Regions from separate parts of the Lysinibacillus sp. G1-3 genome, predicted to be linked through region 3. Evidence: predicted binding sites of a transcription regulator. Region 3 holds the regulator's gene; each other region holds the start of a gene.

Region 1 (6,622 bases), on a different contig from region 3:
AGTTTCTACTGTAACCTGCTGTTTGCCTTCACAACATTTTTTGTATTTTTTGCCGCTACCGCAAGGGCATGGATCATTACGTTTTACCATAATTAGAAACACTTCCTTTGAAAATTGTTAGTCGAATTTTGCTAAATAAATTGCATCTACTTAATAATAACGGTACATTTGTATGAAGAAAAATGATTGTCTATTTAGAAATATCAAAAAATGGACGCCCTGATTCTATTATATGAACATATTTTCCAACTTAGAACTAAAAAAAGAAAACCATCTACGCTTTAGAAATAGCATAGATGGTTCTAAGGTTAGTTTAGCTTTTGATAGCTTCCATTTCTGTCGTTAATCGTTCAAGCTCATCAACGAGGTGACCAATGTAAGCAATCGTATCTTGAAGCGGCTGGTCTGTTGTAACATCGACACCCGCCATTTGAGCTAGCTCTACAGGTGACTTCGTACCGCCAGCTTGAAGGACTGCTAACCACTCATCTACCGCTGGCTTACCTTCTTTTAAGATACGCTTGGATACTTGTGTAGAAATTGTTAAGCCAGCACTGTATGTGTATGGATATAAGCCCATATAATAGTGTGGCTGACGCATCCAAGTAAGTTCTGCACCTTCAGAAATGTCGACAGTATCGCCCCAGAAATCTTCTAGGACAGAACGTTTTAATTGATTTAAAACCGAAGCATTAACAGCTTCACCTGCGTCAATTAATTCATATACTTTTCGTTGATATGCTGCCTCTAGTAAGTGTGTGACGAAATTATGATAGTATGTTTTGGACACAATGTTTGAAATAACCCAACGTTTGAAACGAGGATCTTCGTTATGGGCCAATAAATAATTGGCTAGAAGCATTTCATTCATTGTTGATGGTGCCTCGATAAAGTATAGAGAAGGACGGCTATTAAAATAAGATTGATGGGCATGCGCATTTACAAAGTGACCTGCATGTCCTAGCTCATGAATTAGCGTAAATACTTCATTCATACGTTCATTCCAAGACATTAAAATATAAGGATGATTACCATATGGACTTGAGCAGAATGCTCCAGTAGATTTTCCTTTGTTTGTTGCATAATCAATCCAGCGCTCGTTAAATGCCTTTTCAATCATGTTCTTGTAATCCTCGCCCATAACCGATAATGCTTTTTCAACATATTCTTTTGCTTCTGACATTGTTAATTTTGGATCATACTCTGGATCTAACGCTATTTTTAAGTCTGCGAAAGTCATGTTCTCGATGTCGTTTGCTTGTTGAATAAGTTTTGCGTAACGGCGCATATGAGGCGCAAGCTCTTTTGTAATAAGGTCTATTTGACGATTATAAAGTGATCGATCAACATCCTGATCAAATAATAAATAATCGATGATAGAGTCAAAGCCGCGTAAATCCGCCATTGTTTTTTCTTGTTGAATATGTGTGTTATAAATTTTTGCAGTTGTGTGCTGATAATCTCGTAACTTATTAGAAAATGCTTCAAATGCAGTACGACGTACGTTTGTATCAGCCTCGAACTCCCAGTTGTTTTCGTATAATACAAAACTTAATGGATGCTTTTCACCATTTGCCTCAAACTGTCCAAAATGCATATCAACAAGCTTTGTCGTATTATATGTTTCATAAGGTGCCTTAAAAGTTGAGCTAAATGCAGCTAATGCTTTTTCCACTTCAGGGTGCAGCTGATAAGGCTTTTGCTTTAACAATTCCTCTAAGTAAACTTTGTAAATAGGACTCAACTCAGTGGCCTCTTGTAAAATTGCCTCGTCTAGTGCTAGTAATTCACTGCGTACGAAAGAAAATGCACTACTTATTTTACCCACCGCAGTACTGTATTTGGCAGAACGCATTTGCGCTACATCATCTGTAAGATCTGTTTGAATATTTAAATTTGCATAAGTGCCAATAGGGACAATGCTTTTTTGTAATGCTTCAAAAGCTGTTAAAACTTCAATTACTTTTTGCGCATCCGTAATTGTACCTTGATACTTGCGTTCAAAGCTTAGTGCATCCTCTACAAGCTGAACTAAAACAGGCTCAAAATCCGCATCCTTTTCAAATAAATCTTTTAAATTCCAGGTTTCTTCTACTGGTACATCTTTTCGTAATACTTCCATCTATAAACACCCCTTATGTGTAAGTGTCTCCATTATAACGAAACTATTTCGGAAAGTGAAATAATAATAGAGAATAGTTTTAATATTTTTAAAAATAGAATAATAAAGTGGAAACTTATGTTCGTATTGAGTGTAATGGGTGTAAAGAAGGGGAGGAATGAAGTTATCATGCAGTTAGTATGGGAAAAACCAGACCTATATAAACTTAGCCAAGTGAATCAAGATAATTTATGGAAGAAGTTAATTGCGGATTTGTTTGAAGATTTTTTGTTGTTCTTTTTGCCAGATTTACACTTAGAGGTGGATTTTTCAAAGCAAGTAGAATTTTTGCAACAGGAGCTTTTCAAAGAAATTATTGAGTATCGTCAAGGGCGCAAAATAGCTGACCAAATTGCGAAGGTTCATCTGAAAAGTGGGAAAGAGCAATGGATCCTTGTCCATACGGAAATACAAGCTGGAGATGAAGTGCATTTTGTGAAGCGCATGTTTGAATATTTCTATCGTATTAGGGATCGATATGGTAAGAAGATTGTGGCTATTGCTATTTTTACAGATAAGGGTACAAAAAGTACGAACCGGTATCATGAAAAGTATTATGGTACAGAATTAATGTACACTTTTAATAAATTTGTTGTATCTGATTTCGATGAAGAAGAATTGAAAAAATCAACGAAGTTACTCAGTAAAGCATTACTAGCATCTCTTTATTTGAATCGTACAAAAAATGAAATGAGTCTTCGTAATACGTACAAAAGAACTTTACTAAGAGAAGTGTGGTCATTAGAAAATGTTGAAAAAACAGAAGTAAATGCGTTACTTTACTTTATTGATTATTTGTTGAAACTACCAAGAGCTATGACTGAGCAACTTATAAGAGATGTAAAAGAGGAAATTAGAGGGGAGGAAGAAATGTTGCATCAATATAAAGAAGATTTACCACCAACACTTGCTGGTGTATTGGAATTAGAGAGGCAGGAGGGCATTGAGCTAGGAATTGAACGTGGCATGAAACAAATAATTTTTGGGTTATTTGAAAAGGGTGCTGAAGACGAATGGATTGCAGAGGTTTCGAAGCTTCCAGTGACAAAAATTAAGGAAATTCGAAAGGAACTTAAATAGTCTAATTGTGTAGAGAGACAAATTGCCAATCTCTTTTTAGGTTTGTTGTAAGTTTTCTAACGTTCTAATGATGAAATCTTATTGTGTGAAGTCGTTGTGGAACTGCATTTGCCTCCTGTTGTAAGGCAAATCTTCTCACGGGAAGATGTTTTGGTTTTGTATGATAAATGACTTTAAAAATTGTTTGTATAAATGGTAAAAAATGTGTGTATAGCAAATACACTTTGCTACGCATACTAATGGCTAGAATAACTGGCACATTGGAGGAGAAACAATGACACAAAACTTAAACAAACAATTAAATAAACTTGTCGCTACATGGTCTGTACTTTATACGAAATTGCACAATTATCATTGGTATGTTAAAGGAAATTCCTTCTTTACACTACATGCAAAATTTGAAGAATTATATAATGAAACAACATTAAATCTAGATGAAATTGCAGAGCGTATCCTTTCGAAGGATGGGCAACCAGTTGCTACGTTAAAAGAACATCTTGTGCTGTCCTTTATCGAGGAAGCGACTGGGAATGAGACGACGGAGGAAATGGTGGCTACAACCATTGCAGATTTCCAAAAAATTATGAAAGCTTTACATTCAACAATGGGGCTTGCAGCAGAAGAAGGGGACGATCGAACAGAGGATTTACTGAATGCTATGTACCAGTCCCTTGAAAAGCATACATGGATGTTAAAGGCCTTCCTTGGGCACTAATAACCACAAATAAATGATAGGCAATGGAAACTCGTTCATGCATTTCCATTGTCTGTTTTTTGTTGTTTCATATTTGTTGTTTCATATTTGTTGTTTCAAAAGATGGACATATTTCTCAAAGAAATAACATATATTACAGTTCGGAAAAGAATGGGCAAAATATGTTTTTTTTTGAATAGGAAGGGTAGATACTTAGTAAGCCATAAAAGTTAGGAGGAATTGAACATGATAAATGAACAAAACCCACAAATTGAAGTGGCCCATACAAGGGAAGAAATGCTTCATATTTTAGAAAGTATGCGATTAGAAGCATATCAAATAGAGGACATTCATGTTATTGCAAAGGATCCAAGCCAATTTGAGGATGTAGAATGGGGTATAAATGTTAAAACCCATGAAGTAGGGAATTGGGTGGATCAATTCAAGTCTTGGTTTACTGGTGAATCGGCTGTGACGGAAGGATTAAAGCGTTTTGATCTTACAGAGGGACAAACAGCTTACTATTCTCATCTCGTAGAACAAGGTGTCATCGTAGTATTTGCTGAGCCTACAATTGAACCTATGACGACATAATCTAGTGAAAGGTGATTGAAAGTCATCTTCATTCACATAATAGGGAATATTTCTTTAGTATAATACGATAAACAGAGTGAGTGCACATGCATCACTCTGTTTATTTGTGTAGAAGGTTTCAAAATTGATTTAATGAATCGCTTTTTTGTGGTCATGTTTTTTTATAAAGCGTAATACATGAAGCTGCTCTAATTGAGCAACAAGGTTACCAATTAGAATAAAGCTACCACCTATTAATACTTTTATTGTTAATCCTTCTCCTAAAAACATCACAGCAAACATCGCTGCAAAGATTGGTTCCAAGGAAAATATTAGTCCTGTATGTGTAGCAGAAGTAAACTGTTGTGCAACAGTTTGACCTACGAAACAAAATGCACTACAAATGACACCGAGTCCAATAATAGCAATCCAAGAAGACGTTGTATTTGGAAGTGTAGGTGTTTCAAAAATGAATGTTAATACGAGTGCGTAAAATCCAGCAAAACCGAGCTGGTAAATGCCATATGAAATGGATTCAACGTTACGCGTAAATGAGCTGTTTAACAGTAAATAAATCGAATAACATAGTGCAGCAATGGCTATTAAAATATCCCCTTTTTGAAAGGTAAATGAGCCGTGAGCAGTTAAAACTGTAATCCCAATCATTGTACAAACAATTGCAAAACTGACTGCTCTTGAAGGTAATTTCTTTTCAATAAAACTGCTGATAATAGGCACTAAGACAACTGTTAGACTTAAAATAAAGCCAGCATTTGATACCGAAGTTGTTTCTAGTCCGAATAAGCTTAGAACGAACACAATGAATAATAAAAAACCTTGAATAGCCGCATATTTTAAAGTTTTAGCATCGGCCTTAATCATGCGTTTGTAAAAGATGATACCTGCTGCGAAAAATGCGATGATACAACGCAATGCCACCACATTATAAACAGCCAATGTTTCAAGCCCCATTACCATAAAGGTATAAGATAATCCCCAAAACATTGTCACTATAACCATTAATAAATTTGCTTTTCCTTGGATACTCATTATGCTCACCTACATTCTGTGTACTAAAACAGTTTTTAACCTAAAATTTACTATATCTCTTGTATTGTGATTAGTAAAACGAATGTTTATAATAATCAGTATTAAAAAAATTCATGTAAAAAGAGGACAAGACAATGAGTTTAGTCAAATATGAGATTTTGAATAAAGTAGCTGAGGTAGCTAGCTTTACAAAAGCTGCAGAGGCATTAGGATTAACTCAATCTGCTGTAAGTCATGCTGTTTCAAGTTTAGAAAAGGATTTCGGCTTTGCACTCATTCACAGAAGTCGAGCGGGTGTCTCGTTAACAAGTGAAGGAGATGCAATGTTAAGGTCAATGAGGCATGTCCTCGATGCAGAGGAACTGTTACAGCAAGAAGCAGCACATATACTCGGTGTTACTCGAGGGAAAGTGCGAATTGGTGTAATTTCAAGTATTTCGTCAAACTGGATGCCAGAAATTGTTCGGATCATGGACAATCAATTTCCTGGTATACAAGTTGAATTACGTGAGGGAGATTATTATGAAATCGAACAATGGCTATTGAGTGGAGAGGTGGATGCAGGATTTTTAAATGGTCAAAAGTCGAAGCAATTTCAGTTTATCGAACTACAGCAAGATCCATTACTGTGTATCGTTTCTGATAAAAGTCCGCTTTATAATAAAGCAGAAATTGATATTGTGGAACTAGAAGATATGCCATTTATCATGACTTCACATAAAGGAACAAATGATGTAAAAGTACTGTTAGAGCAATATCACGTGAAGCCAAATATTCGTTTTGAACTATCTGAAGAGGTAGGAATCACGTCGATGATTTCTCACCAACTTGGGATTAGTATTTTACCGAAATTAGTGACGAATAATTTGCCGCCTACGATAAAAGCTATTCCGTTAAAACAAGGTGGCTATCGGACAATTGGAATTGCAATGAAACACCATGCATCACCAGTGACCAAAAAGTTTGCGGAAATACTAAGTTCCTGGTTAAAAGAGCAAAATAGGAATTGATTTATATGTAAGTCTTAAAGGATAGCAACTTTCTCTATAAAAACAGCATTGAAG
Region 2 (6,622 bases), on a different contig from region 3:
AAGGATCGAAAAATTGGGTTAAATTCATACTAGGACAACCAATTATACATAAACCAGGTTCAACTTTTCAGTATAATTCAGGAGACTCTCATTTACTAAGTGCGATAATACAAAAAATTTCTGGAGTTCCTACCGCTTCATTTGCTGAAAAATATCTATTCCGTCCATTAGGGATAAATAAATACACTTGGCAAAAGGACCCACAAGGAATTCACGGGGGTGGTTTCAGCATTTCGTTAAATCTAGAGGATATGGTGAAGGTTGGATTATTATTTTTAAACGAAGGGCGATTTAATTCAAATCAGGTGATTTCATCCAACTGGCTCCTTCAGGTAAAAAGACCATATAAACAAGTTAATACTACAAAAGACGGAACATATGGATATGGTTATCAGCTATGGACTTATGAAGATACTAACACTAACACCCCGATTGATTATTACTATGCTAACGGTTTATTTGGACAATATATATTTATTGTTCCTACGTTAAATATTATGGCTGTGACAAAAAGCCATATACAAAATGAAAAGCAATCTGCACCGAGATTTTTTTTCGAAGAGTTATTAGGTAGTTGGCAGGATGAGGGAGACATATGAGCATGCTAAATTTTGGTTCCTCCTCTTCTGATATCATACTAATTTCTTCTTTAACTGACGGTGGAGATTAGTTGAAGAAGATATATACTGAAAAAAGTCCCTTCAGATAAGTTTGAAGGGACTTGCCTATATTAGTGTATAATTCTAAATCCAAAATGATTATTTGTATTTTTTGGCTAGAGATTCGCTGCCAATTGCTCCAATGATAGTCATAAAAAACGGTCCAATTTGAAATAACAGAGAATCCTGTAAGAACACGATGTTTAAATCAAATAACTTATTACCTATTATAATGAATATCTTAGCCAGTATGATTAAAAATCCAATTATTAGAAGAATATCAAAAAACAATTTCCACCGTGGATAGACTAATTTTTGGCTATCTTTTATGAGTTTCTCTTTCAAAGAATTATCCTCCTTTACTAATTCATCAAGAGTAATATCAAATATGTCACTTAACTTAATTAACAATTCAATACTAGGATAACTTTCTCCACGTTCCCATTTGGAAATAGATTGTCTACTAATATTAAGTTTTTCTCCAAGCTGTTGTTGTGACATATTATGCTTTAGACGTTCTTCTTTTATTTTTGAAGAAAAATACATATGATCAACTCCTATCCACAGTATATTTATTTGCACTAAAAAACTAAAGAACCGCATCGTTGCAAGGGTGTAAACTATTAGTTTCCCCTTGGAAATAGCGTTTATTATTGTTTAGAGTCCTTCATTTACCTATTAATTATTAAAAAAATAGGGATTTAACGGGCTTTCCTTAAACTGCTAAAGTGGCAGTTTAGTCAGTATATTTTATGGGGTTTTATTAATTATAAAAGTTCTTTTGTTATTTCACTCAAGATGAAAGCAAATTATTGTTCATTCATAATTACATAAGAAACATCGTAATAATATTTATATAAAACCAAAGTGGAGGTTTACAAATGAAACATACTATGAAAGTAACAGAATGCCCTAAATGTGGTGGAAAAGAATTGGGAAAAGGTCATCAACATAGTAGTTATTCAGTTATGTATCCATCTAATAAGTTAAGCTTTGGGTATGATGTTGAATATATTATTTGTACTGAATGTGGACTAATAATTGAAAGTTATGTAGAAAAACCAGAGAAATTTAAGGGGACACTTTAGATGTTCTTCAAGTAACGGGTGCTTCGTTGAATAATATAGGGGGAATTACGCTAGGGGTGAATTCTTACCTTATAAGAGCCCAGCCGGAACGAAAATCACCCCCTCTTTATGCCGAATGTAATTAAAAAAACATTTAGGTTTTCTTTATTCTTCATCATAAGATTGAATTATTTTTTGGATAGATTTCAATGTTTCGTAAAAATCCTCGTACTTCTCTAAGCCAATATCATTAATAATTTTTTCTTGAATTTCTTCCCAGATGGGAGCTGCCTCGTTTAATTTTTCACCCCCTTTTTCAGTTAGTGTAATGACCTTCGTTCGAGCATCTTGCGGATCTTTCGTTATATCTACATAGCCATTTTGCTTTAACAAGTTAATATTACGTGTAATAGTTGTTTGATCGAGCAGCAAAATTTCACCAAGTCGACTAATGGAGATTGATTGTTGATGATCGATATTTGCTAGCATTGAATATTGTGTAATTTTTAAGCCAGTGGGCTGTAATAATTTATCATACAATTGTGTCACGACTCTTGTTTTTTTACGAAGGTTTGCACATACACATATTTGTGTGTAATCTATATTCTTCATTGCTCCGTACTCCTTTTTGAGTGAGTTCAATATTATAGTAGTCTTATTGATATATTTTGTTAAACTAGAAAATATTTCTTGACGGTAATTAAAGCCGAACCTAAAATTAAATATATGTATATACATGCATTTTGAAAAGGTATTCTCGCAAGAAATATATGCATATACATACATAATGGCCGTAAATATAATTATATCTTTCTCATTAAAAAGCATATCTAAAATTTTTCAAGAAATGAAGGTGTTAAGATGAAGCGTATTCATTATAGCTGGTTTATTTTAATTATAACCTTTTTCTCGATTATTGTTGCAGGAATTACTATGTCATCATCAGGGGTGTTCATAGACTCCTTTGAAAAAGAATTTAATTGGGATCGATCTTTAATTGCTTTAGCATTTGCAGTGAGTCTATTTTTATATGGATTTTCAGGCCCGTTTATGGCGGCATTACTAGAAATAACCGGTTTAAAGAAAATGATGCTAGGTGCGATGGCTACATTATTCATAGGCATGTTGCTTACACTTTTCATGACACAATCATGGCAGTTAATCATTATATGGGGCGGTATTATTGGCTTAGGAGCAAGTCTTTTTTTAACTGTGTTAAGTCCTTATGTAGCTAATAATTGGTTTGTGAAAAGTAGAGGGTTGGCAGTAGGAATTTTAACGGCGAGTACTGCAACAGGGCAGTTAATTCTTCTCCCTATATTGGCGATGATTATTGAACATTATTCTTGGCGATGGGCGATTGGACTAATTCTCATTCTAAGTTTTGTTATGTTCATCACTATTTCTATATTTATTAAAAATACACCACAGGATATTGGAATTCTTCCTTATGGAATGGAAGAAAATCTTGAAATCCAACAAGAGAATCATAAGAAAAATCCGGTTAGTATTGCTTTTAATGGTTTATTTGAGGCTATAAAGAGGAAAGAATTTTGGTTATTAGCGGGAAGTTTTTTTATTTGTGGACTTTCAACTAGTGGGCTAGTTGGTACTCATTTCGTTTCTTATTGTATAAGTTTTGGTGTTCCTTTAGTAACCGCTGCAACTTTTCTTTCTTTTATGGGAGTGTTCAATCTTGTAGGTACTACTTTATCAGGGTGGTTGTCTGACCGTTTTGATAATCGATGGTTATTGTTTTGGTATTACCTTTTAAGAGGAGTGTCTCTGCTATTACTCCCATATGCATTAATGACAGGGTCGTTCACTTTACTGACAATCTTTACAATATTTTATGGATTAGATTGGATTGCCACAGTACCTCCAACGATCAGTATTTCTAGACAAATTTTTGGTACAAATAAAAGTGGCATTATTTATGGGTGGATTTTCGCTTCACATCAAGCGGGAGCTGCAGTTGCCGCTTTTGGTGGAGGCCTAATCTATAAGTTTTTCAATTCATATACTTGGGCCTTTTTCCTTGCTGGGATGTTCTGTGCATTGGCAAGTTTATTTGTTATCATCGTGAAAAAACAAACTCCTCATCAAGCACATACTTAATAATCAAATCAATAATCAATTTAAAAAGTTGAATCCAATTACTTAGTAGACAAGTATATGTATTATAAAACAGTAATATAATCGACAGAGGAGGGATATGAGATTTTCCAAGTCACGGCACAAACAAATTAGGATCAAGATATGCTTATGACTTTTTACAAGTGGATTGGGAAAGAAAGGGCTGGCCCGCCTATCGCGTCAGTCTGGCGCAATATCTACTTTTCGGGGTTCACTTAGATGACTATTATTGTTGGGGGCAAGAAGTATATGCTCCTTGCGACGGCGTCATTGTCCAAGCGGAGGATGGCTATAAAGAACGGAAATTGCTTTCAGATATGTCTAAAAGCTTATAAAAATGCTCATTATTTCGACCCGAAGAAAGATGACATTCAATCAGTTGCTGACAACTACATCATTATAGAATGTACTAACAATGTATACGCTGGTTTAGTTCATCTTCAAACAGGATCAATTCAAGTTTCAGTTGGTCAGCGTATAAAAAAAGGTGAAGTTATTGGTAGAGTGGGTCATTCAGGTAACTCCTTTGCCCCGCATTTGCATGTTCAACTTATGGATAGTAGTGATATAGCTACTGCAAACGGATTACCTTTTGCTTTTGAACAATATGAAATATTTAAAAATGGCATATAGGAAAAAGTAAATAATGGGATTCCAACAAATAAGGATAGAATTAGATTTCAAAAATCTGATGAATGGGAATAAATTAAAACTGCATAAAGGGGTACCATCAGGAAAATGGGCATAGCGTTGTAAAACAATTAAATGGTACCCTCCTCATCATAATCCTCATCTATATTTTGGTTACATATTAGATCATACAGATATTCAGGAGTAGTGTTTTCAAACATAAGTCATCAGTAATTTCCTAATCTATATAAATAGAATCACCGAGCTTGAACACTTCTTCAAATAATGTAGTAACTCTTGTAACAACTTGATTTAATCTATCTTCAGTTCCATGTTTATATGGCTCACCTAGTTCAAACCTTAGACGTAATTCACTAGTTAGGTTAGGGAATTTGCTATCTATATACTTCAATATTTTTTTCTTCATCATAGTTACTCCATTATGGGAATTCTGAAAAATCCCATCATTAACACTCCTTATATTTAAGTTTTCAAACTTTTCTATTGCACCCTAATCCAATAATGTTACAAACCTCATATTCAACTAAACTTCACCATTAGTTGAAATTTAATAGGCTTTAACTTTTTTGTATAAATCTAAAATGGAAAAATTTTTTTGACAACATTCAAACAAAAGTTTATAATGTAAACAAATATAATAAAAGGTGATGCTATGAATGAAAGAGAACAGGCGGTCCTTGCTTTAATTCGCCAGAATCCGTTTATGGCTCAGCAAGAGATGGCAGATAAGATGAAACTATCTCGGCCAGTCCTTGCTAATTTAGTGTCGAGCTTAACGAAGCAGGGGAAAATTGTAGGTCGTGCATATATTTTGCCTGAGGAAAATGAAGTTATTTGTATCGGTGGAGCCAATCTCGACCGAAAGTTTCATGTCAAAGGGAATGTCCAATTCGGTACGTCCAATCCTGCTAGCTCTTCATTTAGTGTAGGTGGTGTTGGACGAAACATTGCTGAAAACTTAGGCAGATTAAATCATCAGGTAACATTGCTAACTACCGCTGGCAAAGATGCTGATTGGCAAGTAATCCAAGAAGCGTCAGAGCCATTTATGAATTTACGTTATGTAGAGCAGTTACCTGACGCTTCGACGGGTTCCTATACTGCTGTTATGGATGAGCAGGGCGAGCTAGCATTAGCGGTAGCAAACATGGAAGTATATGATCTTTTATTGCCAAGTTTGCTAAAAAAACATGAGGCAATGCTAATGAATGCGGGTTGCTTTATTATGGACTTAAACTGTCCAAAGGAAACAGTGGCTTACATACAGCAGGTTGCGATTGCTCGTGACATTCCATTTGTCATCGTACCGGTATCTTCGCCAAAAATGAATCGATTACCGGATACGTTGCAAGGTGTAACATGGTTTATTTGCAACACAGATGAAGCAGAGACGATTGTAGGTCATAAAATCGAAAACTCTGCACACTACGAAAAGGCTTTACAGCAACTTCTTACATTAGGTGCTGAGCATGTCATTATTACAGCTGGTAGTAAGGGTGTGTATGCAGCTGCCACTACAACGAAGCCAAGTCATTTTGCAGCTAAAGCTATAGAAAAAATTGAAGATGTGACAGGTGCAGGAGATGCCTTTGTCAGTGCAGTAATCCATAGCTGGCTTACTGGCAAATCCTTTGCAACATGTATTGATGCAGGCTTAACAAATGCCAAAAATACACTCGCATCGCCATATACCGTAAGACCTGAGCTATCAGTTGATTTGTTAAACAGTGAAATGGAGGAATAACAACATGAAAGAATTCATCGTATTATCAGAAGAAGTAAAAGAAGGACAAGCGAAAGGTTTACCAATCGTAGCATTAGAATCAACAATTATTTCTCACGGAATGCCATATCCACAAAATGTAAAAACTGCACGAGAAGTAGAACAAATAATTCGTGATAATGGTGCAGTACCTGCAACTATTGCATTAATTGATGGGAAAATCAAAATCGGTTTATCAGATGAAGAACTTGAAATGTTCGGTAATTCACAAGGTGTAGCAAAAGCATCTCGTCGTGACTTAGGCTATCTTTTAGCAACAAAAAAATTAGGAGCGACAACTGTAGCTGCAACAATGATTTGTGCGGAGCTAGCTGATATCGAAATTT
Region 3 (6,622 bases):
ACAACAATTATCGAGGAAGAAAAAATAGCGGTAAATTCATTTCATCATCAGGCAATAAACGCAGCAGCAGAAAAATTGAAAGTGGCAGCCAAATCAAGTGATGGTATCGTTGAAGCCGTCGTACACGAAGATTTACCATTTTGTCTAGCAGTACAATGGCATCCTGAAGAGCTAGCCATTGTAGGTGATGAAGCATCAAAAAAATTATTCTATGCATTTGTAAAGGCGAGTTTGAAATTCAAGGTAGAGGCATAAAACTTTATAAGCATTACGGAATAGAATTTTGTATAAATGGCAAGATAAACTTGGTAATAAACATGAAAAAATAGATGTATGCCATAAAAGCGGCTCATCGGACGCCCTTAGGAAGCTCTGCTCTGCGCGAAAGCGAAGCGTCAGCGGCAAATGTTTTCTGTAGCGAAAGCAAAGCGACAGCAACAAATGTTTTAATTGTGCGAAAGCAAAGCGTCAGCAACAAATGTTTTAACTGTGCGAAAGCGAAGCGTCAGTAACAACAAATGTTTTAACTGTGCGAAAGCGAAGCGACAGCAACAAATGTTTTAACTGTGCGAAAGCGAAGCGTCAGCAACAAATGTTTTAACTGTGCGAAAGCGAAGCGACAGCAACAAATGTTTTAACTGTGCGAAAGCGAAGCGGCAGCAACAAATGTTTTAACTGTGCGAAAGCGAAGCGGCAGCAACAAATGTTTTAACTGTGCGAAAGCGAAGCGGCAGCAACAAAGCGCCTGGCCGGAACGAAAATCACCCCCACGTTATGGGGATGAGCTTTTTTAAATTAACTAAATACATTGCTAGAGGGAAGAATCCATTATACAGTGGGTTCTTTTTTAGTGTATAAAAAGGCACTCAAAAATAAGAAAAAGAGGTATATGCCCATTTGTGAACATAGAATCCTCTTTTTGTACGCTGCTATTGAGATACTTTTAATGAACACGACGATAAAGACCTACAACATGGCCCAAAATAGAAACTTGGTCTACGATAATTGGCTCCATTGTTGCGTTTTCAGGCTGTAAACGGAAATGACTTTTTTCCTTAAAGAAACGCTTTACAGTTGCTTCATTCTCTTCGGTCATTGCTACTACAATATCACCATTATCAGCTGTAGATTTTTGTTTAACAATAACTAAATCTCCGTCTAAAATGCCAGCTTCAATCATTGATTCACCCATAATTTCTAGCATAAATAACTGATCTTCACTTGTACCATAAATATCCGGTAGCGGGAAATATTCATCGATATTTTCAACAGCAGTTATCGGAGAACCTGCAGTAACTTTCCCAACAAGTGGGACATGTATAACATGTTGCTTTTGAATAGAATCCTCTGGCTCTAGAATTTCAATGGCACGTGGTTTAGTTGGGTCGCGACGGATTAAGCCTTTTTGCTCCAAACGAGCTAAATGTCCATGAACTGTAGAGCTTGAAGCAAGTCCAACTGCTTCACCAATCTCACGTACAGATGGTGGATACCCCTTTGTGCGTACCTCTTCTTTAATGAAATCTAATATGGCCTCTTGTCTTTTCGAAACTTTTTTCATGATTGCTCACCTCTTTTTTCTAGTCATTCTACTTATTAGTAGTATAGCAGAATGCGAACACTTAAGCAAACATAGGTTCGAAAAGTGTTTGACAAAAACGTTTGTTCGCATTATTATAAGAACATATATTCCGAACAAACATTCTTGAAAAGGGGTTATACACATGAACTGGTTTAAAAAAAATCCACATATTACAACTTTATTAGGAGCTTGTCTACTATTTACGGCATATCTTTTTATAACAGATCCAGGGGATGTCACATACGCAGAAATTGAAGTCGAACATGGTGATAGTTTATGGTCGTTAGCCGAACAATACCGTGGTAAAATGAAATCGGATGAATGGATTAAGCTTGTTAAGGCAGAAAATGAATTATCGAACGTACGAATTATTGCAGGTAATTCTCTAGTGATTCCAGTAGTGGGTGACGACCAACCCAATTCTATAAATTCAATTGAAATTGCGAGAAATGTAAAATGATAACAAAACAACAATCGGCTGTTGTCTATTGCCGTGTGAGTACAGAAAAAGAGACACAAAGCTCCTCATTAGAGCGACAGGAGGAGGAGTTAGTACGCTATGCTAAAGAACTGGGCTACGAAGTGAAGCTTGTTTTTAAGGATAAGCATAGCGGCTATGATGTGGAACGAGAAGGATTACTAGAAATGCTCGATTTCATAAAAGAAAATGACGTAACAGCATTATTTGTGCAGGATGAAACACGTTTAGGACGTGGAAATGCTCGAATGGCCGTTTTGCATTTATTGCAGAAAACTGAAACTAATGTTTTCTCTATGCGAGACGCGGGACCTGTACAATTAAATGAAATGGATACGATGCTCCTAGAAATTTTAGCAATTGTAGAGGAGTACCAGCGTAGAATCCACAATGCTAAAATACGTCGTGGCATGCGTCGGGCAGTTGAAAATGGCTACCGCCCTGAAAATAATTTATCTAACCGAGGAAACCCAAACGGCCAGGAACGTAAAGATGTCCCTATAGAAGAGATCGTTAAACTCCGCAATCGAGGCTTCACATTTGAGGAAATAGCTATGACTCTTAGGGGGCTAGGCTTTGACGTAAGCAAAGCCACTGTCCATAGGAGATATCGGGAACATTTAGAGGGAAACGAAATAAAGTAACGTTTTAATCAGTGGGAGTTTTCCTACTGATTTTTTTCTTTTTAAAGGCTTTATATGAAGGTGAAGGAACGAGTAGTGACGGATAGAACAGCGAAAAACGTGGATAGAAACGCCAAAGTGACGGATAGAACAGCGAAAAACGTGGATAGAAACGTCAAAGTGACGGATAGAACAGCGAAAAACGTGGATAGAAACGTCAAAGTGACGAATAGAACAGCGAAAATGGTGGATAGAAACGTCAAAGTGACGGATAGAACAGCGAAAAACGTGGATAGAAACGTCAAAGTGACGGATAGAACAGCGAAAAACGTGGATAGAAACGTCAAAGTGACGGATAGAACAGCGAAAAACGTGGATAGAAACGCCAAAATGACTGATATAAAAGCGAAAGAATGTCCAACAGATTGGACATTTTGGAAATAAAATAAGAGAAGTAGCCATTTCTACCTCTCTTGCTCAATATTCTCTAGAAACTTGCCATCTTTTATTGTAGTAATTTTTCATATCATTTAGAGCTTTTTTTATTCTTTGTACCAATCTTCATCAAACGAGAGATGTAGGGCTTTCCCCACAGTAATACCAAATTGTATAAAACCTCTACCTCTTGCAGTTATGATGTTTCCATCTTGGACAACTAGGTCTTCAGAGAAATGATTAAGATCGAAGAAGTCTAATTTTCTTATAACTTCTAGCGGCAATCCAACAGTATATTTTCTGTTTTTTAATACTCCGGCTTTCGCTAAAAGAGATGGAGAACTAGAGATACTTGCAATTGTTGCTCCTTTGGCATGCGCATTACCAATAAAATCAATTAATTTTTGCTCATTTATTAGTAAAGCTATATCCATACAGCCTGGTAGCAATAAGCTATCGATTTCGTCAAGATTAACTTCACTTATTTGTGTATCGGCTATACAAGATAACCCAGATTCCCCTTTAATTTTTTCAGTGTTTAATCCAACAGTAACAATGGGTTTATCTCCTTGCATTAATATAGATAATGCTACACTCAATTCATATTCACTAAATTGGGGATACAATAATACAGCTGTCTTTTTCATATAATTCTCCCATCTATTTTAATACGACGATGTAGATCTTGAAATAGCCGAAGTGAAAATATCTTATATCCATTCCTCATCTAAGACAGCATAATAGTATTCATCCCACCACTCATCTCCATGTGGAATACATTTTTTAAAATAACCTTCGCGTCTCATGCCAATTTTCTCCATCACTTTATAGGATGGGATATTTTCCGGCTGGCAAGTTGCAATAATTCTATGCAGTTTCATTTCTTTAAATCCATAGTCCAGTACAGCTTTTGCTGCTTCTGAGGCGTATCCATTGTTGTAATAGCTCGGATTCAATACCCAGCCAATTTCATACGTATGATCGCCAAAGTATTGATGGAAAACAATATGGCCAATAACAAAATTTTCACTTAGTAAAATAATAGGGAAGTGTTTTGCTTTTTCACCGCTATTTTCTGAAACAAACTTTTTTGCTTGCTCCTCATTAAAAACGCCCTCTGGAATATACTTCATCACAGTTGGATTTGAAGTATATTCATAGACAGCTTGCCAATCTTGAACTTCGAACTCTCTTATTAATAGTCTGTTCGTTTTGATAAACATTTCATTTTCCCCCTTGTATTGAAATTTCACATTAGTTTTCTCTTAATAAAAAATTATAGGATATTATTTTTATTTATTAGCTCATCAATCTTTTTATTCATTTTTTTCACTTCAGATTGGTTATATAAATAAAATAACAGCCAAATAAGAGTAAAGAGCAAAACACTAAAAAATAGCATTAACAAAGTTATTGCTAGAGATGATGTTGGAAGCCATTTTAAAGATAGCGCAACAACAATAAAAGTACCTATAGAAATTGCAAAATGGATAGCTGTTTGTAGTAAAAACGTTAAACGTTCTACTTGGTAAATAAGGGATGGTAATACACAAGCTAGTCCCACAATAATTGAACCTAGAGCCTGATGTGTAAAATCAGCCGTAATAGCTTCTAAAAAAATCTCTCCAAAAATCCAAGAACCAAAAAGATTAATCAAAACAAAAACTGTACACCCCATACTTACACCAAATGCTACATTTTTAAAAAAATGCATATAACTTAAACCCCCAAACGCTTTTTAAATTGCTTTCGATAATTACGAGAAATAATTTCTTTGATTCCTAGAACTAGCTCAATCTCCAATGTTCCATTAAATGAAGCTTCGATATTTTTAACTTTTGCTAGATTTATAATTGCAGATTTAGAAATCCGAATGAAATTATTCCCTAATTGTCGCTCTAATTCATATAAAGGTTTATTTAAAATGAGACGATTATCAGCTACATCATATAAAGCTAATTCTCTTCCTTCCGTTCGAATAACAATTATTGAATTTGGATCAATGATATATGTTTTATTATTTGCTATCCCTGTTAAAATTTGTTCTTCTTGCTCTTGTTGCAATAAAGAAATAGCAGCTTGTATCGTAGGCGTAAGTTTTGCTGTACAAATTGTTACATGCGGCTCTTCATACTCGGAATCTATTTTTACCTCTATTTTCAGCTTGATCACCTCTTGAAAAAAATTATAGCATATCCATCATTTAGGGGAATGTAGGTCATGCTTTGAAAAAGGCATCTTAGACAATCATAACAACATGTTACTCCGAACGTATTGTTGGCAAATATTTCGTTCGTTATATTGAGTTCAGATAAGATGTACATCAAACGAAATAGAGGTCTAAACAAAATTAGAACATGAATTTTTCGAAGAAATGAGTATTCGGCTAGTTCATGATTAGGAGGCTAGGGCTATTATGAATGAATTGACTACTTCAAGTGAAAGAAATAAAACTAGTTGGATCTTAGTAAGTATTTCAACGATGCTTACAACTAGTATCATTTTTTGGTATTTTAATAATCCAGAAGGTTTTATAGAAAATGGAATTGGCTTTAGGGCAGAAGTATTTTCAAATGTTTTTATTTGGATTTTTTCGCTTTTTATCATATCGGGATACATTGCTTATACAATTAGTGCATTACCTTTCGTAAAAGCACATTTATTTACAATTTCTTGGCTTAAAGTAATTGGAATATGGGCTGCAATTGTAACAGGGATAGTAGAAGAAGTTGTTTTTAGACATTTACTTATGGAATCCTTATTAACTATTGGATTTTCAGACGTGACACAAATACTAATTTCAGGGATATTCTTTGGTATTGCTCACGGTGTGTGGCTACTTTTGAAAAGGGATTGGAAGTTTGCATTACCTGCTATTATAAGTACCACAATATTAGGAAGTCTTCTCGCAACGCTTTATATTGTAGCTTCACGAAGTACCTTTGTACCAATCGTAGCTCATATTTTAATTAATATGTTTATTGAACCATGGCTAATGTTATCTGCAGTTTCTGGAAAATGGGATGATAACGGAAAAAGAACAAATTGATTATATATATGTAAAAATTAATTTTAATGAATGTGTAGAAATGACAAATGACAGCGTGTCTGGCTATCGTCGCTTGCATATGCATGCCGAAATACCTGTATTGTAGTTTTTAGATATACGAGTACTTTTCAATGTCTTAAGGAATACGCTCTTACTTCACATTCTTGCTTTTTGCGAGAAGCTATTGATATCATAAGCTTCAGACATTTTACTACCGATTTTACCTGAAAAATATAATTACAATAAGTAAGGGAGAAGTATGTACACAATCAGCAGATTTTCACAGCTTTGCAAAATGAGTGCTCGCATGTTAAGACACTACGATAAGGAAGAACTTTTGAAACCAGTACTTGTAGATACAACAAACGGTTACAGATATTATGACCAGAGTCAATTAGACACGGCATTACGAATCAAGAAACTAAAAGAATTTAGATTTTCTCTAACCGAAATTA

Evidence for each region. The regulator LexA, encoded in region 3, represses DNA repair genes until DNA is damaged. The targets are predictions, from matches to a motif close to CGAACATATGTTCG.
Region 1: the regulator LexA is predicted to act here: its motif matches at 2,233-2,246, upstream of ACVYAD_RS04140 (RpnC/YadD family protein).
Region 2: the regulator LexA is predicted to act here: its motif matches at 5,120-5,133, upstream of ACVYAD_RS06985 (carbohydrate kinase).

What each region holds. Positions count from the first base shown of each region.
Region 1 is NZ_JBWHYQ010000003.1:162,299-168,920, reverse strand. Features, by position in the region: gene ACVYAD_RS04150 (SEC-C domain-containing protein) at 1-90, opposite strand, end outside; gene pepF (oligoendopeptidase F) at 314-2,122, opposite strand; gene ACVYAD_RS04140 (RpnC/YadD family protein) at 2,291-3,241, shown strand; gene ACVYAD_RS04135 (Dps family protein) at 3,516-3,956, shown strand; gene ACVYAD_RS04130 (general stress protein) at 4,182-4,529, shown strand; gene ACVYAD_RS04125 (DMT family transporter) at 4,659-5,558, opposite strand; gene ACVYAD_RS04120 (LysR family transcriptional regulator) at 5,693-6,568, shown strand.
Region 2 is NZ_JBWHYQ010000005.1:197,889-204,510, forward strand. Features, by position in the region: gene ACVYAD_RS06950 (serine hydrolase domain-containing protein) at 1-599, shown strand, start outside; gene ACVYAD_RS06955 (helix-turn-helix domain-containing protein) at 759-1,205, opposite strand; gene ACVYAD_RS06960 (transcription initiation factor TFIIIB) at 1,541-1,747, shown strand; gene ACVYAD_RS06965 (MarR family winged helix-turn-helix transcriptional regulator) at 1,892-2,338, opposite strand; gene ACVYAD_RS06970 (MFS transporter) at 2,588-3,844, shown strand; gene ACVYAD_RS06975 (M23 family metallopeptidase) at 4,082-4,495, shown strand; gene ACVYAD_RS06980 (DUF3885 domain-containing protein) at 4,731-4,922, opposite strand; gene ACVYAD_RS06985 (carbohydrate kinase) at 5,166-6,257, shown strand; gene ACVYAD_RS06990 (pseudouridine-5'-phosphate glycosidase) at 6,262-6,622, shown strand, end outside.
Region 3 is NZ_JBWHYQ010000026.1:5,723-12,344, reverse strand. Features, by position in the region: gene ACVYAD_RS22225 (gamma-glutamyl-gamma-aminobutyrate hydrolase family protein) at 1-255, shown strand, start outside; gene lexA (transcriptional repressor LexA) at 944-1,561, opposite strand; gene yneA (cell division suppressor protein YneA) at 1,725-2,042, shown strand; gene ACVYAD_RS22210 (YneB family resolvase-like protein) at 2,039-2,704, shown strand; gene ACVYAD_RS22205 (hypothetical protein) at 2,780-3,127, shown strand; gene ACVYAD_RS22200 (DJ-1/PfpI family protein) at 3,226-3,765, opposite strand; gene ACVYAD_RS22195 (GNAT family N-acetyltransferase) at 3,829-4,341, opposite strand; gene ACVYAD_RS22190 (DUF3021 domain-containing protein) at 4,395-4,832, opposite strand; gene ACVYAD_RS22185 (LytTR family DNA-binding domain-containing protein) at 4,838-5,290, opposite strand; gene ACVYAD_RS22180 (CPBP family intramembrane glutamic endopeptidase) at 5,535-6,167, shown strand; gene ACVYAD_RS22175 (MerR family transcriptional regulator) at 6,427-6,622, shown strand, end outside.